Regions from separate parts of the Nocardiopsis sp. NPDC006139 genome, predicted to be linked through region 3. Evidence: riboswitches for the same ligand, from Rfam matches in the RefSeq annotation. Region 3 holds a riboswitch; each other region holds the start of a gene.
The links. Region 3 has a riboswitch for thiamine pyrophosphate ahead of thiD (bifunctional hydroxymethylpyrimidine kinase/phosphomethylpyrimidine kinase). Riboswitches for the same ligand answer to the same signal wherever they lie in the genome.
Positions count from the first base shown of each region.

Region 1: it holds a riboswitch for thiamine pyrophosphate, as region 3 does, so the genes downstream of both, thiC (phosphomethylpyrimidine synthase ThiC) here and thiD (bifunctional hydroxymethylpyrimidine kinase/phosphomethylpyrimidine kinase) in region 3, are expected to answer to the same signal.
Region 2: it holds a riboswitch for thiamine pyrophosphate, as region 3 does, so the genes downstream of both, ABZ249_RS06640 (ECF transporter S component) here and thiD (bifunctional hydroxymethylpyrimidine kinase/phosphomethylpyrimidine kinase) in region 3, are expected to answer to the same signal.

Region 1 covers NZ_JBEXTT010000002.1:405,686-411,750, forward strand. Annotated here, with positions in the region: gene ABZ249_RS03960 (alpha-(1->3)-arabinofuranosyltransferase) at 1-1,547, shown strand, start outside; gene ABZ249_RS03965 (DUF3068 domain-containing protein) at 1,544-2,572, shown strand; gene ABZ249_RS03970 (SOS response-associated peptidase) at 2,583-3,440, shown strand; TPP riboswitch at 3,568-3,679, shown strand; gene thiC (phosphomethylpyrimidine synthase ThiC) at 3,673-5,358, shown strand; gene ABZ249_RS03980 (methyltransferase domain-containing protein) at 5,810-6,065, opposite strand, start outside.
Region 2 covers NZ_JBEXTT010000004.1:103,097-109,161, forward strand. Annotated here, with positions in the region: gene ABZ249_RS06625 (enoyl-CoA hydratase-related protein) at 1-712, opposite strand, end outside; gene ABZ249_RS06630 (energy-coupling factor transporter transmembrane component T) at 775-1,563, opposite strand; gene ABZ249_RS06635 (ABC transporter ATP-binding protein) at 1,550-3,103, opposite strand; gene ABZ249_RS06640 (ECF transporter S component) at 3,106-3,717, opposite strand; TPP riboswitch at 3,824-3,929, opposite strand; gene ABZ249_RS06645 (transglycosylase domain-containing protein) at 4,088-6,065, opposite strand, start outside.
Region 3 covers NZ_JBEXTT010000034.1:27,621-33,685, reverse strand. Annotated here, with positions in the region: gene ABZ249_RS30455 (sodium:alanine symporter family protein) at 1-889, shown strand, start outside; gene thiD (bifunctional hydroxymethylpyrimidine kinase/phosphomethylpyrimidine kinase) at 969-1,772, opposite strand; TPP riboswitch at 1,761-1,872, opposite strand; gene ABZ249_RS30445 (DedA family protein) at 1,916-2,626, opposite strand; gene ABZ249_RS30440 (acyl-CoA synthetase) at 3,052-4,764, opposite strand; gene rocD (ornithine--oxo-acid transaminase) at 5,163-6,065, shown strand, end outside.

The DNA of each region.
Region 1 (6,065 bases), on a different contig from region 3:
CCGTGCAGCACCCGGCGGCGATGGGCCGCGGCGCCCTGGACGACGACGGGAGCACCGTCTGGTACCCCGACCCCGAGGAGAAGCGCCCCTGGCTCGACATCGAGCTGGGCCGGTCGGTCGAGCTGAGCCATCTCACGGTGGACTTCCCGCGCGTCGACAGCGTGCTGCGCCCCATCAAGGTCACGGTCGAGGGCGGCGGCACCGTGCGCGAGGGGTGGCTGGACGGCAGCGGCCGGGTCGACTTCGCGCCGTTCACCGCCGACGCGGTGCGGATCACGTTCGAGCGCCCCGAGGGCCAGGCACTGGAGATCGGCACCATCGCCCTGCCGGGCGTGGACCCGGTCGACCCGGTCCCCGACGGGGACGCGTCCACCGCCTGCGGCCTGGGCCCCACCCTGCGGGTCAACGGGCAGCGGGTGGAGACGCGGATCAGCGAGGGCACCCTGGCCGACCAGCTCACCGGCCGCCCGCTGCGCTACGAGAGCTGCACCGCCCTGGACCTGGTGGAGGGCGAGAACCGCATCGTCGTCGACCCCGGCAACCGGTACGAGGTCCGCTCCGCCGTGGTGGGCTCGGGGGAGTCGGTGGCCGAGCGCCCCGAGGTCTCCCTGACCGCCCCCGCGACCGTGCACGAGTGGGGCCCGGGGGAGCGCCGCTTCGACGTCGAGGCCGTGGACACCGACTCCTTCCTCGTCGTCAACGAGAACTACAACGAGGGCTGGCAGGCCCGCCTGGAGGGCGGGGAGGTGCTGGAGCCGGTCCGCCTGGAGGGGTGGAAGCAGGGCTGGCTGCTGCCGGCGGGCAGCGCGGGCACCGTGACCCTGACCTACACCCCCGACGCCGCCTACCACCGGGCCCTGATCGCGGGCGGCGTCCTGGCCGCCCTGCTGGTGGTCGCCGCCCTGTGGCCGCGCCGGCTGCTGCCGGGCGGCCGCGCCGGGGCCGCCGGGGCCCTGCGCGGAGCGCGCGCGCTGCCCGCGGCCGGGGCGGCCTGGCCGTCGCGGTGGTTCGTGCTCCCGCTGGGCCTGGCGTACGGGGTCTGGGTCGCCGGGGCGGTCGGCGCCGCCCTGGTCGGCGCCATCCTGCTGTGCATGTGGTGGCTGGGCCGCCGCGCGCCCGCCCGGCTCCGGCACGCCAAGCCGGGGAGCCCGTCCATGGGCGGGCGGCTCCTGCCCCGCCTGGCGGGGCCGTGGCCGGTGGCGGTGTCGCTGGGACTGGCGGGCCTGGCGATGGCGGTGGGCACCCACCTGGCGGTCCACATGCCGTTCCACGACATCACCGACGTGGTGGGCCAGCCCCTGCGCGGCTGGGTCGCCCAGTTGCTGTGCCTGCCCGCCCTGGCCCGCCTGGTCCTGGCCCTGGGGCAGCGCCCCGACCCGTCCCGGGCCGACGCCCACCCGCGCGGGACGGGCGGCGCCCGCGGCGCGTCCGGCCCGCCGGGCCCGGGCCGGTCCCCGGACCGGCCCCGGAGCCGGCCGTGGAACGGTGACGGCCCCGCCCCGGAGGCCGGCGGCCGGGAGAGCGACCACGAGGAGGCCCGCACATGAGCGCGGACGACACCGCGGGGCGGCGCACCCTGCCCCGGGGCACGGTCCCGGCGGCGGTCGGCGCCTTCCTGCTGACCCTGGCCGCGATGCTGCCGCTGTACGTGTACGACCGGGTGGCGGTGCTGCCCGCCCAGGGCCGGTTCGAGGTGACGATGGTCGCCGACGGCGCCGGGTACCTGGACACGTCCCGGTGGGCGTGGGTGGACGGGGTGCGGATCGTCCGCAACACGTCCGTCAGCGCCCAGGCCCACGGCCCGGACTGGTCGGCCTGGGAGATGTCGGTGGACACCGTCGCCGAGGGCGCCATGATCGACCACTGGAGCCGCCGGGCCATCGTCGACCGGGACACCGGCCGCGCCGTCAACTGCTGCGGCGAGCACGTGAACGGCGACCGGGCGGTCCGCCAGGCCGGGCTGGTGTTCTCCTGGCCCCCCGGGGTGGGGGAGGCCGACCACCCCTTCTACGACGCCGAGGTGCGGGCCGCGCCCGTCATGGAGTTCCAGGGGACCGACGAGGTCGCCGGGCTTACCGTGCGCCGCTACACCCAGGAGATCCCCGCGACCCAGGTGCCCGAGTCGGCCCGCGAGGTCCCCGCGTGGCTGTTCACCCCCGGAGCGGAGGGCACGGTCACCGCCGGCCGCTGGCTGGAGCTCACGCGCACCTACTGGGTGGAGCCGGTGTCCGGCACGGTCGTCAACGCCCACGAGGCGCGGCTGGAGACGCTGCGCCCGCAGAACGCCTCCGGCGAGGCGCACCTGCTCTACGCGGAGCTGGGCCTGCGGGAGAACCAGATCGCGGGCCGCGCCGAGCAGGCCCGGGTGCGCTCCCTGCTGCTGCGCTCCCTGGACTCGTGGGCGCCCTGGGCCCTGGGCCCGGCCGGCGGCCTGCTGCTGGTCGCCGGGGGTGCGGTCGCCCTGCGCGACCGCTCCCGGGACGCGGGCCGCGACGGCCGCGGGGGCGCGGAGGGGGCGGGAGCGCCCGCGGATTCGGATGTCACGGATGGGAAGCGGGTGCCGTCGGCGTAGGATCGGACGCATGTGCGGTCGTTATGCCCAGTCCAGGAACGTGCAGCAGCTCCGGCTCGACTTCGGCCTCCCGGAGGAGTCCCTGCCCGGCGAGGACGTGGACACCCGCGCCTGGCCGCCGCTGGAGGAGCTGGAGCCGGACTACAACATCTCGCCCGGCCGCCCGGTGTACGCCGTCCTCGGCCCGCCCCCGCAGGGCGGGGAGGAGGCCGCGCCCGGGCCGCGCTCCCTGCACACCCTGCGCTGGGGGCTGATCCCCTCCTGGGCCAAGGACCGCAACATCGGCTACCGGATGATCAACGCGCGCAGCGAGACCGTGGCCGACAAGCCCGCGTTCCGCACGGCGTTCCGGCGCCGCCGCTGCCTGCTGCCCGCCGACGCCTACTACGAGTGGCAGCTCGTCGGCAGGGACGGCACGGTCCAGGCCAGCACCTCGCCCGCCACCGACCCCGACCACAAGAAGCGCAAGGCCAAGGCGGACAAGAAGCCCTACTCCGTCCACTACCCCGGCGGCGGCGAGCCGCTGGCGATGGCCGGGATCTTCGAGCGCTGGCGCGACCCCGAGGCCCCCGAGGAGGACCCGGCGGGCTGGGTGTGGAGCTGCGCCGTCATCACCACCGAGGCCGCCCCCGCGCTCGCGCACATCCACGAGCGGATGCCCGTCATCGTGCCCCGGCAGGACTGGGAGGCGTGGCTGGACCCGGCCACCGGGCCCGACGAGCTGATGCACATCATGGCCGACACCCCGGCGGACCGGCTCGTCGCGGACGAGGTGTCCACCGACGTCAACACCATCAAGAACAACCGCCCCGACCTGCTCACGCCGCTGGCGGCCGGGTCGGGGCCGGAGCCGGACACCCTCTTCTGACCCCGGGGCCCGCCTCCGGGTCCCCCTGCACCCCTGGACGGGACCGGGGTGTCCCTGTGTACAGTGTCCGGGGCCGCCCGTGAACGCGGGCGCGCCCGGGTACGGCCCGACCGTGCCCCACAACGGGATAACGCAACGCGGGAGCTCGCGCCATGGCGGGCTGAGAGGGCGGCTCAACGGTGTCGCCGACCGCAGAACCTGTTCGGGTAATTCCGACGTAGGGAGGCATGCCATGACGGCTTCGCAGAGCCGTGACACCGGTCCCACCACCGGGGAGCACCGGGTGACCACCGGTCCCATCATGGGATCATCCAAGGTCTACCGGGACATCGAGACCCCCGAGGGCTTCACCCTCCGGATCCCCGGGCGCCGGGTGGGACTCACCGACGGCGGCCATTTCGACCTGTACGACACCTCCGGCCCCTACACCGACGACACCGCGCACATCGACGTCCGCGCCGGGCTGCCCGCCCTGCGCGGGGAGTGGATCCGCTCCCGCACCCCCGTCAACGGGGCCGACACCCAGCTCGCCCACGCCAAGGCCGGGACCATCACCCTCGAGATGAGGTTCGTGGCCGAACGCGAGGGCCTGGACCCCGAGTTCGTCCGTTCCGAGGTGGCGGTGGGCCGGGCGGTCATTCCCGCCAACCGCCGCCACCCCGAGTCCGAGCCGATGATCATCGGCAAGAACTTCCTGGTCAAGATCAACGCCAACATCGGCAACTCGGCCGTCACCTCCTCGGTGGAGGAGGAGGTCGAGAAGATGGTGTGGGCCACCCGCTGGGGCGCCGACACGATCATGGACCTGTCCACCGGCAAGCGCATCCACGAGACCCGCGAGCGCATCCTGCGCAACTCGCCCGTGCCGGTCGGCACCGTCCCCATCTACCAGGCGCTGGAGAAGGTCGACGGGGACCCGGCCCGGCTGTCCTGGGAGGTCTACCGCGACACGGTGATCGAGCAGTGCGAGCAGGGCGTGGACTACATGACCGTGCACGCGGGCGTCCTGCTGCGGTACGTGCCGCTCACCGCCCGCCGGGTCACCGGCATCGTCTCGCGCGGCGGCTCCATCATGGCCGCCTGGTGCCTGGCCCACCACCGGGAGAGCTTCCTGTACACCCACTTCGAGGAGCTGTGCGAGATCCTCCGGGAGTACGACGTCACGTTCTCGCTCGGCGACGGGCTGCGGCCCGGCTCCATCGCCGACGCCAACGACGAGGCCCAGTTCGCGGAGCTGCGCACGCTGGGCGAGCTCACCCACATCGCCCGCGCCCACGACGTGCAGGTGATGATCGAGGGCCCCGGGCACGTGCCCATGCACAGGATCGCGGAGAACGTGCGCCTGGAGGAGGAGCTGTGCGGCGAGGCGCCGTTCTACACCCTCGGCCCCCTGACCACCGACATCGCACCGGGCTACGACCACATCACCTCGGCGATCGGCGCCGCCCAGATCGGGTGGTACGGCACCGCGATGCTCTGCTACGTCACCCCCAAGGAGCACCTGGGGCTGCCGGACCGCGACGACGTCAAGACCGGCGTCATCACCTACAAGCTCGCCGCCCACGCCGCCGACCTGGCCAAGGGGCATCCGCGGGCGCAGGAGTGGGACGACGAGCTGTCCAGGGCGCGGTTCGAGTTCCGGTGGAAGGACCAGTTCCACCTGTCGCTGGACCCGGAGACGGCGACGGCGTACCACGACGAGACGCTGCCCGCCGAGCCGGCCAAGACCGCGCACTTCTGCTCCATGTGCGGGCCCAAGTTCTGCTCGATGAAGATCACGCAGGACGTGCGCCGCTACGCGGCGGAGAACGGGCTGGACACGGTCGAGGCCATCCAGCGGGGGATGGCCGACAAGTCCGCCGAGTTCGGGGAGCAGGGCGGGCGGGTGTACCTGCCCATCACCGAACGGTCCGGGTGACCCCGGGGCCCTGACGGCCCGGACGCGCACCGGGCGTCCCTGAACGGGCCGGCGGCGGTACCGCCGGCCCGTTTCCGGCCCAGCACGGCCGTGCCGTCGGCGGCCCTCGAGGGCCGGAGCCTTAGGTGCTGCGTCCAGGTCCTCGCCGATCACCGGCCCCGGCGGACGGCCCACGCCGCGCTTTCCCGTGGACGCCTCCGCCCGGCCTCTTCCCTTGGGCGCCTCCTCCGGGCCCCCGGAACCCCCATGGCACAGGGGGTGTTCGGAGGGCGGGCGCCAGGGCGTGTTCGGCGGATCGTTCCGGGTCGCGGCCGTGGGGCCGCCTCTCACCGCGCCGCCCGCGCTCGGACGGGCCGACCTGCGCCGGCCGCCCTGCGAGAGAACGCCCCGCGGCCGCTCCCGGCATTCGGCGCGAGCGCCGGAACGCTCGAGGGCATCCGCCGAACACGATCTAGAGGGGCTTGCGGGCCGCGGCGACGAGGTGGACGCCGACGTAGTCGTCGGACTCGGTGGCGCGCAGCTCCATCTCGACCAGCCGGTTCATCGAACGCGGGTCGCGGGCGAGCATCATCTCCACCGTGGACGCCGACAGCACCGTGCGGGGCTTGATCCACTCCAGTTCCAGGCCCGCCTCGGTGAGGGTGTCGGTGAGCTGCTCGGCGGTGAAGCAGCGGGTGATGGACCCGTCGGGCCAGGGCACCAGCAGG
Region 2 (6,065 bases), on a different contig from region 3:
CGAACAGCCCGGCGAAGTGCAGGCGCTCCATCTCCAGCCCGGTGTCCAGGTCGGTCTCCAGGCCGCGGTCCACGGCCTCCTTGGCGGCGGCCAGCGCCACCGCGGGGCCGTCGGCGAAGCGGGCGACGAAGGCCACCGCCTCGGCGTAGACGTCCTCGTCGGCGACGACGGCGTCCGCCAGGCCGATCTCCTTCGCCTCGGCGGCGTCCACGTGGCGGCCGCTGAAGATCATCTCCTTGGCGCGGGCCGGGCCGATGAGCCGGGGCAGCCGCTGGGTGCCGCCGGCGCCGGGGATCACGCCGAGCTGGATCTCGGGGACGCCCAGCTTGGCCTTGCTCCCCACCACCCGGAAGTCGGCGGCCAGCGCCAGCTCCAGGCCGCCGCCCAGGGCGTAGCCGGTGACGGCCGCGACCACGGGCTTGGGGATGCGCGCCACGGCGGTCAGCGCCTTCTGGAGGTCGCGGGCGTACTCCAGCATCTGCGCGTGGGTGCGCTCGGCCATCTCCTTGATGTCGGCCCCCGCCACGAAGAACCGCTCGCCGCCGTAGACCACGACCGCTCGGGCCGCCGGGTCGGCGGCGACCTGCGCGGCGGCCTCGGCGATCTCGGCGGTCAGTACCGCGTTGAGCGCGTTCACCTTGGGGCGGTCCAGCCGGATCACGGCGACCGCCGGGTGCTCGGGGTCGGTCTCCACGCGCACGAACTCGGCCACGTGCTCCACCTCTTCGCTTGTCGACGTCAGTGTCTGGGTCCCAGGGATTCCTATCACCCGGGTCACGAGAACAGCAGTACCAGGGTGCCCAGCCTGGCGGACAGCGTGTAGGCCGCCGCCAGCAGCAGCAACGCCCCGACCGGCAGCAGCGTGTCGGCGGTGCGCCAGCGGCTGTGCCGGGCGTGGCTGCGCCGTCCGGTGCCGAACGCGCGGGCGTCCATGGCGGTGGCCATGAGCGTCCCGGTGCGGATGGCCCGCACCAGCAACGCGAACATCCGCCCGAAGAACAGCGCGACCATCCGCACCGGGTTGCGGCCCGCCTCCAGCCCGCGGGCCCGCCGGGCCAGGGTGATGGTGCGCCACTGGTCGGCCAGCAGCGGGACCAGCCGCAGCGCGGCCAGCACGCCCATGGCCGGGCGCTCGGGCACCCTCAGCCTCTGCACCAGGCCGTCGGCCATGTCGGTGGGGTCGCTCCCGGCGGCGGCGAGCAGCCCGGGCAGGGCGATGGCCAGCAGGCGCACCGCCGCCCCCACCGCCCCCTCCAGGCCCTCCTCGCCGTACAGGTAATTGACCAGGCCGCTGGACAGGCCCATGAGGACGAACGGCCCGCCCAGGACCAGCAGGGTGCGCCGGTCCAGGCCGCTGAACGGCACCAGGGCCAGCACGCCCAGCAGCACCACGCCGCCGGTGACGGCGTCCACCGCCGGGACCAGGCCCAGGCCCAGGACCAGCGCGGCCAGCAGCTTGGCCGCGGGGTTGAACCGGGTCAGCCAGGTGCGGGCGCCGCCGTCCCCGGGCGCGTCGAAGGTCAGCGCGTCCGCGACCGGCGCGTTGGTCTCACGGTCGGCCACGGGTGCCCCCCTCCGCCGCGTCGGCGCGGCCCGTCTCCTCGGCCCGGCCGCCGGCGACCCGGATCCGCACGTCGGCCAGGCGGCGCAGCAGCAGCTCGTCGTGGGTGGCCATGACGACGGCGCGGCCCTCGGCCCGCAGTCCGCCGAGCAGTTCCACCAGCTCGGTCCAGGTCCGGGTGTCCTGGCCGAAGGTGGGCTCGTCCAGGACCAGCACGTCGGGGGCGTGCGAAGGGCCGGAACTCAGCGCGGTGGCGACCGAAAGCCGCCGTTTCTCTCCCCCGGAAAGCGTGTACGGGTGCACGTCGGCCAGCGCGGTCAGCCGCAGGCGCTCCAGCAGCTCGCCGACCCACGCCTCGGTCTCCGCCTCGCCCCTCCCGGCGCGCAGCGGGGCGAACCTCAGCTCGTCCCGGACGGTGCCGGTGACGAACTGGTCCTCGGCGTGCTGGAACACGGTGCCCACGTGCCGGGCCAGCCTGCGCGCCGGCCAGCGCGCCAGCGGCCGCCGGTCGGCGTCGGCCAGCGGGCCGTGCGGCAGGACGGCGCCGCGGTGGGGGCGGGACAGCCCGGCCAGCAGGGTGAGCAGCGTGGACTTGCCGGCGCCGTTGGGCCCGGTCAGCGCGGTGGCGGTCCCGGCCCGCACCGCGACGTCCACGTCCTCCAGGACCGTGCGCCGGGGCGGGACGCGCACGCCCAGCCCGGGCGGGGTGCGGGCGTCCACCCCGGCGGCCCGCAGCAGCACCGGGCCGCCGGGGGCGGCTTCCGGGGAGGGGTCGGGCTCGTGCCCGGGCACCCACACGCCCTGCGCGGCCAGCGCCGCGCCGTGGGCGGCGAACACCTCGCGCGGCGGGCCGTCGGCGGCCACGCCGCCCCCGGCCTCCAGCACGACCACCCGGTCCACCAGGTCCACGACCTCGGCGACCCGGTGCTCCACCAGCACCATCGTCGCCGAGGTCCGCTCCAGCAGGCGGGCGAGCACCCCGCGCACGAGGGCGGCCCCGTCCGGGTCGAGGTTGGCGGTGGGCTCGTCGAGCAGCAGCAGGCGCGGGCGCATCGCCATCGCCCCGGCGATGACCAGGCGCTGCTTCTCGCCGCCCGACAGCGCACCGGTGGGGTGGCGCGGACCGTAGGGGAACCCGACGGCCTCCAGCGCCTCGCCCACCCGCTCGCGGATCTCCTCCGGCGGCACGCCCAGGTTCTCCGGGCCGAAGGCGACGTCGTCCCCGGCCCGGGCCATGACGATCTGCGACTCGGGGTCCTGGGCGACCAGCCCGACCCCGGCCCGGCCGCGGCGGGCCCGCTCCCCGTCCACCAGGAGCAGGCCCTCCTCCTCTCCGCCGATGGCGCCGTCGTCGCCGGTGAGCCCGGCCAGGGCGTGCAGCAGGGTGGACTTGCCGGTGCCGGAGGCGCCGAGCAGCAGCACCCGTTCACCGGGCCCGACGGCCAGGTCGACGCCCCGCAGGGTGTACGCGTCCCGGCCCGCGTGCCGCCATCCCCAGCCGGAGAGCTCGACGCGGGCGCCCGGGCGTCCTCGGTCGGCCACGGTCAGCCCTTGGCCGAGGCGAAGGGGGCCAGCGCGCCGGAGCGGGCCAGGGCGGTGGTGAGCAGGCGCGCGCCGACCCCGGCGATGACCGCGGCGCTGATCACCACGATGACCCCGTAGATCACCTGGTAGTGCAGCGGCCAGGTGACGTTGTAGGCGATGTTGTCGCGGATCGCCGGGGAGATCCCGGCGACGGCGGCGGCCAGGACGGCGACGCCCATGCCCCAGCGGCGGTAGCCGAAGGCCAGGAAGACCAGCTCGGGCAGGATGCCCTGGAGGGTGCCGTCGAGGAGGACCATGACCCCCCACTGGGTGCCCAGGACCGCCGACACCGAGGCGGCGGCGATCGAGGTCAGCAGGGCGGCGCCGGGCCTGCGGATGATGAGCCCGCCCAGGACGCCGGAGATCAGCCACATGCCGTAGACGGCCGCCTGCCCGGGCGGGAACGCCGCGAACAGCGGGGTGGTGATGGACCAGACGATGTTCCAGAGCCAGAACACGACGCCGACGGCGACGCCCAGCACGGCGGCGACGACGATGTCGACGGTGCGCCAGCCGCGTGCCCGCGACCTGATGTCGGCCCAGGTGCCACCGGGGGTGGTGTCGGTGCCCATTCGATGTGTCCCTTCGTCGGTGTGACGAGGGGCGGATACGGCCAAGAGCGGCACCGGGGCACTGCGGCGCCGGAAGCGGACCTCCGGCGCGCGAGACGCGCCACCGGTGGCGGTTCCCACGACTTCCTTCGCCGGCATTACCCGGATCAGGTGTGTAAGGGTCTGCGGACTCTCCGCACTCTCAGCGCTCACGCGCTCCCCTGTCGGTTCGCCCCCATTATGCGCCATATGCCGGAGAAGGCCAGTCCTGTGCCGTGCCGTCTCACCTCCCGGGACGCCGCGGGGGCCGGCCCCGAACCGGGACCGGCCCCCGTCCCCTCCCCGGGGACTGCTCCGGAGGGCCCTCCCCGGGCCCCTCCGCGCCTTGCGGTCAGGCGTCCTCGTCGCCCTCCTCCTCCTTCTTGGGCGGGGCCGCCGACGGGTCGCCGAAGCGGGGCGGCGACGGGGCGAAGGACTCCGCGGGCAGGTCGGCCGCGGCGCGGTTCATCGTGGCCTGCCAGATCGGCCCCGGCAGCGTGCCGCCGTAGACGATCCCGTAGTACCGGCCGCCGATCCACACCCCCTGGAGCGGGTTCTGCTCCCCGCCCCGGATGTCGCCGACCACCACGGCCGAGGCCAGGTTGGGCGTGTACCCGGCGAACCAGGCGTAGGCCGCGCTGTCGGTGGTGCCGGTCTTGCCCGCGGCCGGGCGGCCGATGCCCAGGCCGTTCGCGGTGCCGCCCTTGAAGGTCTGCTGGAGCAGGTGGTTGACGCCGTCGGCCACGTGGGTCGGCACCGCCCCCTCCTCGCAGTGCGAGCGCATCCGGATCTCGCGGAAGTCCTCGTCGCCCTCGCGGCCGATGGTCACGGAGGACACCGGGCGCGGCTCGCAGTACTCGCCCCGCGCCGCGAAGGTGGCGTAGGCGTTGGCGACGGTGAGCGGGGAGACCTCCTGGTCGCCCAGGGTGAAGGAGCTCCACACGCCCAGCGGCTCGCCGTCGGCGCGGTGGATGCCGGTCCGCTCGGCCATCTCGGCGGTCTCGCACAGCCCCACCCGCCTCTGGAGCTGGGCGAAGTAGGTGTTCACCGACCCCTTGGTCCCGCTGATCATGTTGTGCGAGCCCGCGTCGCTCTCACCCGCGTTGTTCACCTTCCACGTGGACATCGTCCCGCCCTCGCAGTTGGCCATCCCGCTCACGGAGACGCTCTTGGGCGAGTCGAAGCTGGTCCCGTACTTCAGCCCCTTGTCGAGCGCCGCGGCCAGGGTGAACGCCTTGAACGTGGACCCCGCCTGGTACCCGTGCGAGCCGCCGTCCTCGTGGTCGACGGCCAGGTTGATGGAGGTCGTCCCGACCTCCTCCTCGTCGAACCCGTACCGCATGTTCTGGGCCATCGCCCGGACCTTGCCGGTCCCGGGCTCCACCAGCACCTGCGCGGCGAACTTGGTGGTGTCCCCCGGGGGCACCCGGGAGTCGATGGCCTCCTGCGCGGCCGCCTGCATCCCCGAGTCCAGGGTGGTGCGCACGGTGATGCCGCCGCGCCCGAGCAGGAACTCGCGCTCCGCGGGGTCCTCGGCCAGCTCCTCGGAGTCCTGGAGCCAGCGCATCACGTAGTCGCAGAAGAACGGCTGCTCGCTGTGGTAGCAGCTGCCGCCGCGCGGCGTGGGGTCCAGCCGCAGGTCGGCCCCGCGGTACCGGTCGGCCTCCCCTTCGGACAGGTGGCCGGTGGCGACCATGCGGTCGAGCACCAGGTCGCGCCGTTCGGCGGCGGCCTCGGGGTTGGCCAACGGGTCGTAGTAGGAGGGGGCGCGCACCAGGCCCACGAGGGTCGCCGCCTGGCCGGGGTCCAGCCGGTCCGCGGTGGTCGAGAAGTAGCGGCGGGCCGCGATCTCGATGCCGTGGGCGCCGGAGCCGAAGTAGGCGAGGTTGAGGTAGCCCTCCATGATCTCGTCCTTGCTCAGGCGGTCCTCGACGTCGATGGCGTAGCGCAGCTCGACGAGCTTGCGGACCAGGGTCCGCTCGCTGGCGCGCCGCACCCCCTCCTCGTCGGTGGCCTGCTCGATGAGCAGGTTCTTGACGTACTGCTGGGTGATGGTCGAGCCGCCCTGGGTGTCGCCCTGCGCGGTGCGCGTGGCGGCGCGCAGCAGGCCGCGCAGGTCGAGCCCGGCGTGTTCGTAGAACCGCTCGTCCTCGATCGCCATCAGCGCGGCCGGGACCCAGGGGCTGATGTCCGCCAGGTCGACGACCTCGCGTTCGCGCCGGGCCACCTCGGCGATGGGCTCGTGGTCGACGTCGGTGATGAGGACCCGCTCGGTCAGGCGGTGGATCTCCAGGTCGGCGGGCAGCGCCATGAACCCGGCCGCGGCGTCG
Region 3 (6,065 bases):
GCAGATCAACAGCGTGACCGGGGTCGACACCTGGATCATCGGCCTCATCCTCATGGTGCTGGCCGGCGCGGTCATCCTCGGCGGCATCAAGAGCATCGGCCGGGTCGCCTCCGCGCTCGTCCCGATCATGATCATCTGCTACGTGGCCATCTGCCTGCTGGTGCTCGCGGTCAACTGGGCGCAGATCGGCCCCGCGCTCCTGCTCGTGGTCACCGACGCCTTCACCGGTACGGCCGCGGCCGGCGGCTTCGCCGGCTCCACCGTGCTGATCGCCATCCAGATGGGCTTCGCGCGCGGCATCTTCTCCAACGAGTCGGGCCTGGGCACCGGCGGCATCGCCGCCGCCGCGGCCAAGACCCGGCAGCCGGTCCGCCAGGCCATGGTCTCCATGACGCAGACCTTCATCGACACCATCATCGTGGTCACCATGACCTGCATGGTCATCATCACCACCGGTGTCTGGCAGGGCGAGAACGCCGAGGACGGCTCCCTGCTCACCAGCCAGGCGATGACGCAGGGCCTGGAGGCCATCAGCCCGGCCCTGGCCCCGGCGGGCGCGGTGATCGTGGCGATCGCCGTCGCGGTGTTCGCCTTCACGACCCTGCTCGGCTGGTCCTACTACGGCGACCGGTGCATCGAGTTCCTGGCGGGCCGCAGCCTCGTGCTGCCCTACCGGATCCTTTTCATCATCGTCATCTTCATCGGGTCGGTCGCCGACCTCAGCTCCGTGTGGCTGTTCAGCGACATCGCCAACGGCCTGATGGCGCTGCCCAACCTGGTGGGCCTGCTGGTGCTGTCGCCGCTCGTGGTGGCGGAGACCAGGAAGTTCTTCGCCCACCCGGACTGGAGGAACCCCGACGCCCTGATGGACGACGTCGTCAAGGGCTAGCCGCCACGGCACGCCGTGGAACGGAAAAAGGGGGACCGGCCCGTGCGGCCGGTCCCCCTCTCGCGTTCCCGTGCCCGGGTCACCACCAGGCGTGGAAGTGGTGGACGGGGCCCTGGCCGCCGCCCGCGTCGATCTCGTCGGCGCGGCGCAGGGCCTCGGTCAGGTAGGCCTTGGCGTCGGCCACGGCGGAGGCCGCGTCCGGGCGCTGCGGCAGCAGCGCCGCGATGGACGACGACAGGGTGCAGCCGGTGCCGTGGGTGTTGCGGGTGTCCACGCGGGGCGCGGAGAACTCCCGGTGCTCTCCGTCCCGGGACACCAGGACGTCCACGCTCTCCCCGCCCTCCAGGTGGCCGCCCTTGAGCAGCACCCGGCGCGGGCCCAGCTCCAGCAGGCGGCGGGCCTGGGCGCGCATCCCCTCCAGGTCCGTCGCCTCGTCCTCCTCCAGCAGGTCGGCGGCCTCGGGCAGGTTGGGGGTGATCAGGTCGGCGCGGGGCAGCAGCGCGGTGCGCAGCGCCTTGGTGGCCGAGGCCTCCAGCAGGCGGTCGCCGCTCTTGGCCACCATCACCGGGTCGACCACGACGTTGGGCAGACCGTGCCGCCCGATCGCCTCGGCGACGGCCTCGGTGATCTCGGCGGTGCCGAGCATCCCGACCTTGACCGCGTGCACGGTCGCGTCGGAGAAGAGGGTGTCCATCTGGCGGACCACGAAGTCGGCGGGGACGGGGTGGACCCCGGTGACGCCCCGGGTGGATTGCGCGGTGAGCGCGGCGATCACGCTCATCCCGAACGTCCCGTGGGCGGAGAAGGCCTTGAGGTCGGCCTGGATCCCGGCGCCCCCGCTGGGGTCGCTGCCGGCGATGGACACGATGTTGTACGCGCTCATGGGCGTTCCTTCGCTAGTGCTAACTAGGGCAGGTTCGACGGGTGTGCTCTCAGCCGGGGCGCGGCCGGTCGGCCGCGCCCCGGCACCCCGCGCCGTGCGGACCCGGGAGGGTCCTTCGGTTGAGGATGCCGCCGGTGGGGCGGTCAGGCGGTGGGCGTGTTCTGCGCCCCGCGCGCCCGGACGATCTTGAGGACCCGGGCCACCACGAACCACAGCAGCAGCAGGGCGATGACGACCAGCACGATGTTGCTGATCAGGCCGCTCCACTGGACCAGGATGGGCTTGATGGCCGGACCGAAGACGAAGCCCAGGCCGATCCAGATGGTGTTCCACACGGCCGAGCCGATGACGGTGTAGAGGGAGAACTTCAGCAGCGGCATCCGCTCGATGCCGGCCGGGACGGAGATGAAACTGCGGACCAGGGGCACGCACCGGCCCAGCAGGACGGCCATGCCGCCGAAGCGCTCGAAGAACTTCTCGGCCTTGTGGAAGTCGCCGATCTCCAGCAGCGGGGTCTTCTCGACCAGCCACATGGTGCGTTCGCGGCCCAGCAGCGCGCCGATCGCGTAGAAGCCCCAGGCGCCGACCAGGCAGCCGATGGTGGCCCACATGATGGCGAGCCAGACGTTCATCTGGCCGTCGTAGGCGAGGAAGCCCGCGCCGGGCAGGACGGCCTCACTGGGCATCGGGGGGAAGAAGGTCTCGATGAACAGGGCCACGCCCACACCGGGCTCGCCCAGGGTCACCATGAGGTTCAGGACCCACCCGATGAACCCCTCGTACTCGTGGACGATCTCCTCCTCGACCGACGTGTTCATGGCCAGGGCCGACATCGTCCACAGATTCGCTGGCATCCGGGTTCCTCTTCTTCTTCGTGCTTTGCGGGCGGGTCTGGGGGAGGGGAAGGACTCCGCCGGTTCTGGGGAGGGGTGCGGACCGCTCTCACGCGGCCGGCAGGGGTGCCCGGTCCGTCACGGGTCCTTCGTCTGCTGGTGCGGGCGGGGTGGGACGGTCTCCCCGCTCGGGGGCGTCCTCGGCCTGCCTTCTCCTAAGGTACAAGCGGAAACGGTCGCTGTGGGCGGCCGCGGGGACGGGGTGCGGATTCCCCCACCCCGTGTCATCGGGGGCACCGGGGGAGGGAAGGGGCGGGGCGAACAGGCGTTTTGTCATCCACTGTTCGATTTTTCGGTCGTGCAGGGACGCCACCGCTCAGAAGCCGAAAAAGAAGGAGTCCCACAGCACAGTGCTGCGGGACCCCGCATGGCCGGTTCCGGCCCCCTCAGACGCTTTCCCGGACCACCGACGACGCCCACCGGTAGTCCTGCTTGCCGACCGCGGTGCGCCGCACCCGGTCCACGAAGTGCACGGTCCGGGGCACCTTGAACCCGGCCAGCCGCACCCGGCAGAACGCCAGCAGGCCCGGCTCGTCCGGTGCCGCGCCCGCGGCCAGCGACACCAGCGCGGTGACGCGCTGCCCCAGCAGCTCGTCCGGGGCGGGCACCACGATGGCGTCCTCCACCGAGGGGTGGGCCTTGAGCGCCGCCTCGACCTCCTCGGGGTACACCTTCTCGCCCGCCGTGTTGATGACGACGCTGCCGCGTCCCAGCAGCACGATCGACCCGTCGGCGGCCCGCGTGCCGAAGTCGCCCGACAGCGCCCAGCGGCGCCCCTCCCCATCGGTGGGGAACGTGCGCGCCGTGGCGATCGGGTCGTTGTAGTACCCCAGCGGGATCCGGCCGGTCCGCGCGATGCGGCCGACCGCCGCCGACCCCGGCGGCACCGGGCGCAGGTGCTCGTCCAGCACGGCGATGCTGCCGCCCATGGTGAAGCTGCGGCCGTCCCGGGAGCCGGTCAGCGGCTCCGCGCCGCCCTCGGCGTCCTGCCCGCCGGTCGCCGAACCGCACACCCCGGTCTCCGAGCCCCCGTAGGAGTCGGCCAGGGCGATGTCCTCGCGCCAGGCGCGCCACAGGCCGCGCACCGGCGGGGTCAGCGGTGTCCCGCCCGAGCGCACCGCGGACAGGTCCGGACACAGGCCGGGCTCGGTGAGCAGGTGCCGGGCCAGCGGGCGGGCCATCGCGTCGCCCACCACCTGGAGCGTGTGCACGCCCTCCCGGTGGGCCAGCGCCACCACCCTCTCGGCGCGGAAGCTGCGGTCGGTGGACAGCACCACGCGCTTGCCGCACAGCAGCATGCTCAGCGCGTTCCACTGCCCGGCGGCGTGCATGAGCGGCCCCAGCACCAGCATGCGCTGGGGGAAGCAGGCGCGGGCGCGGTCGGCCACGTCGCGGGGGGAGCGGGCGCGCGGGGCACCGGGGGAGCGGCGCTCGATCGCCGCCCGGAAGATGTCGGCCTGCCGCCACAGGACGCCCTTGGGGTAGCCGGTGGTGCCGCCGGTGTACAGCAGGTAGTGGTCCGAGCCCGAGGTGGGCGGCAGCGCCCGGTCCAGCGGGGCCGCGGCCAGCGCGTCCTCGTAGCCCACGGCCCCGGGGAAGGCGGCGCGCACGGCCTCGCGTGCTGCGGGCCCCGCGCCGTCCTCCAGCAGCACCGCGTGGCGCAGCCGGGGCAGGTCGGGGCGGACCCGGGCCACCGTCGCGGCCAGGGACTCCTCGGCGATCAGCGCCACCGCGTGGGAGTCGGCCAGGACGTGGCGCAGCTCGCCCGCCACGTAGCGGTAGTTGACGTTCACCGGCACCGCGCCCGCGCGCAGCACCCCCAGGAACGACTCCGTCCACTCGGCCCGGTTGAAGGCCAGGATCGCCACGTGCTCGCCGCGGCGCACGCCCGCGTCCGCCAGGTGGCGGGCCAGCCGGTCCGCGCGCCCGCGCAGCCCGGCGTAGGAGACGACGCGCCCCCCGGCGACCAGGGCGGTCCGCTCGGGCACCGCGTCGGCGACGGCGTCGAACAGCCGGGTCAGCGAGAACGCGGCGTCGGGGTCGGCCGTCGCGGGCGACGCGGCGGTCTGCGGCGCGGCGGGTCCGGGCGATGAACGCACGGGCGGCCTCCCTTGGCGGCGGATGCGGCGCGGCCGTCCACGGCACGGGGGCTCGCGGCGGGACGCCGGCGCCGACCGGCTTCCGGCCGACGCGTCGATGACTTGTGTGCCGACCGTACCCGTCGGGAGGGGAGCCGATCGCCACCGGGGGTGTGGAGCGCATCACCCCACTTCACGGGCCCGGTCACAGGGTCCGGACGGCCCTGTTCCACGGCCTTTCCGGGGCGCCGGAGGGGCCCGGATTTCGGGCCCGGTCGTGCGTTTGTGACACACCTCACCCCTTGTGGGGTCACCGGGTCATCTGCTCAACTCTTGGGGACTCTCCGGCGGGGGCTCTACCGGGCCCCGCGGTGGGTATCTAGTGTCTGACATCGGTCAATGGTGATCGGAGCGGTTGGATGAGCAACACCCAGAACCTGGGGCAGGCGAACGACGCCGGGAACCCCGGCGCGACACTTCCCGAACACGACACACCCGCACTCTCCAGCGCGGACCACATCGCACTCGCGCAGGAGCACTCCGCGCACAACTACGCCCCCCTGCCCGTCGTCATCGCCGAGGGCCGCGGGGCCTGGGTGACGGACGTGGAGGGCGAGCGCTACCTGGACTGCCTGGCCGGCTACTCGGCCATGAACTTCGGACACCACAACCCCGACCTGCTGGCCGCGGCCCACCGCCAGCTCGACCGGGTGACCCTCACCAGCCGCGCCTTCTACAACGACCAGTTCGGCCCCTGGGTGGACGCCCTGGCCCGGATGGTCGGCAAGGAGAAGGTCCTGCCGATGAACACCGGCGCCGAGGCGGTGGAGACCGGCATCAAGGTCGCCCGCAAGTGGGGCTACGAGGTCAAGGGGGTCCCCGAGAACCAGGCCACCATCGTTGTGGCCGGGGCCAACTTCCACGGCCGCACCACCACGATCATCTCCTTCTCCTCCGACCCCGAGGCCCGCACCGGCTTCGGCCCGTACACGCCGGGCTTCCGCTCGGTGCCCTACGGCGACGCCGCGGCCATCGAGGCGGCCATCGACGACACCACGGTCGCCGTGCTCATCGAGCCCGTGCAGGGCGAGGCCGGGGTCATCGTCCCGCCGCTCGACTACCTGCCGCGGGTGCGGGAGATCTGCGACGACAACCGCGTCCTGTTCATCGCCGACGAGGTCCAGTCGGGCCTGGGCCGCACCGGCACGATCCGGGCCTGCGAGCACAGCGGGGTCGTCCCCGACGCCTACCTCTTCGGCAAGGCGCTGGGCGGCGGCATCCTGCCGGTGTCGGCGATGGTCGCGAACGAGGACGTGCTCGGC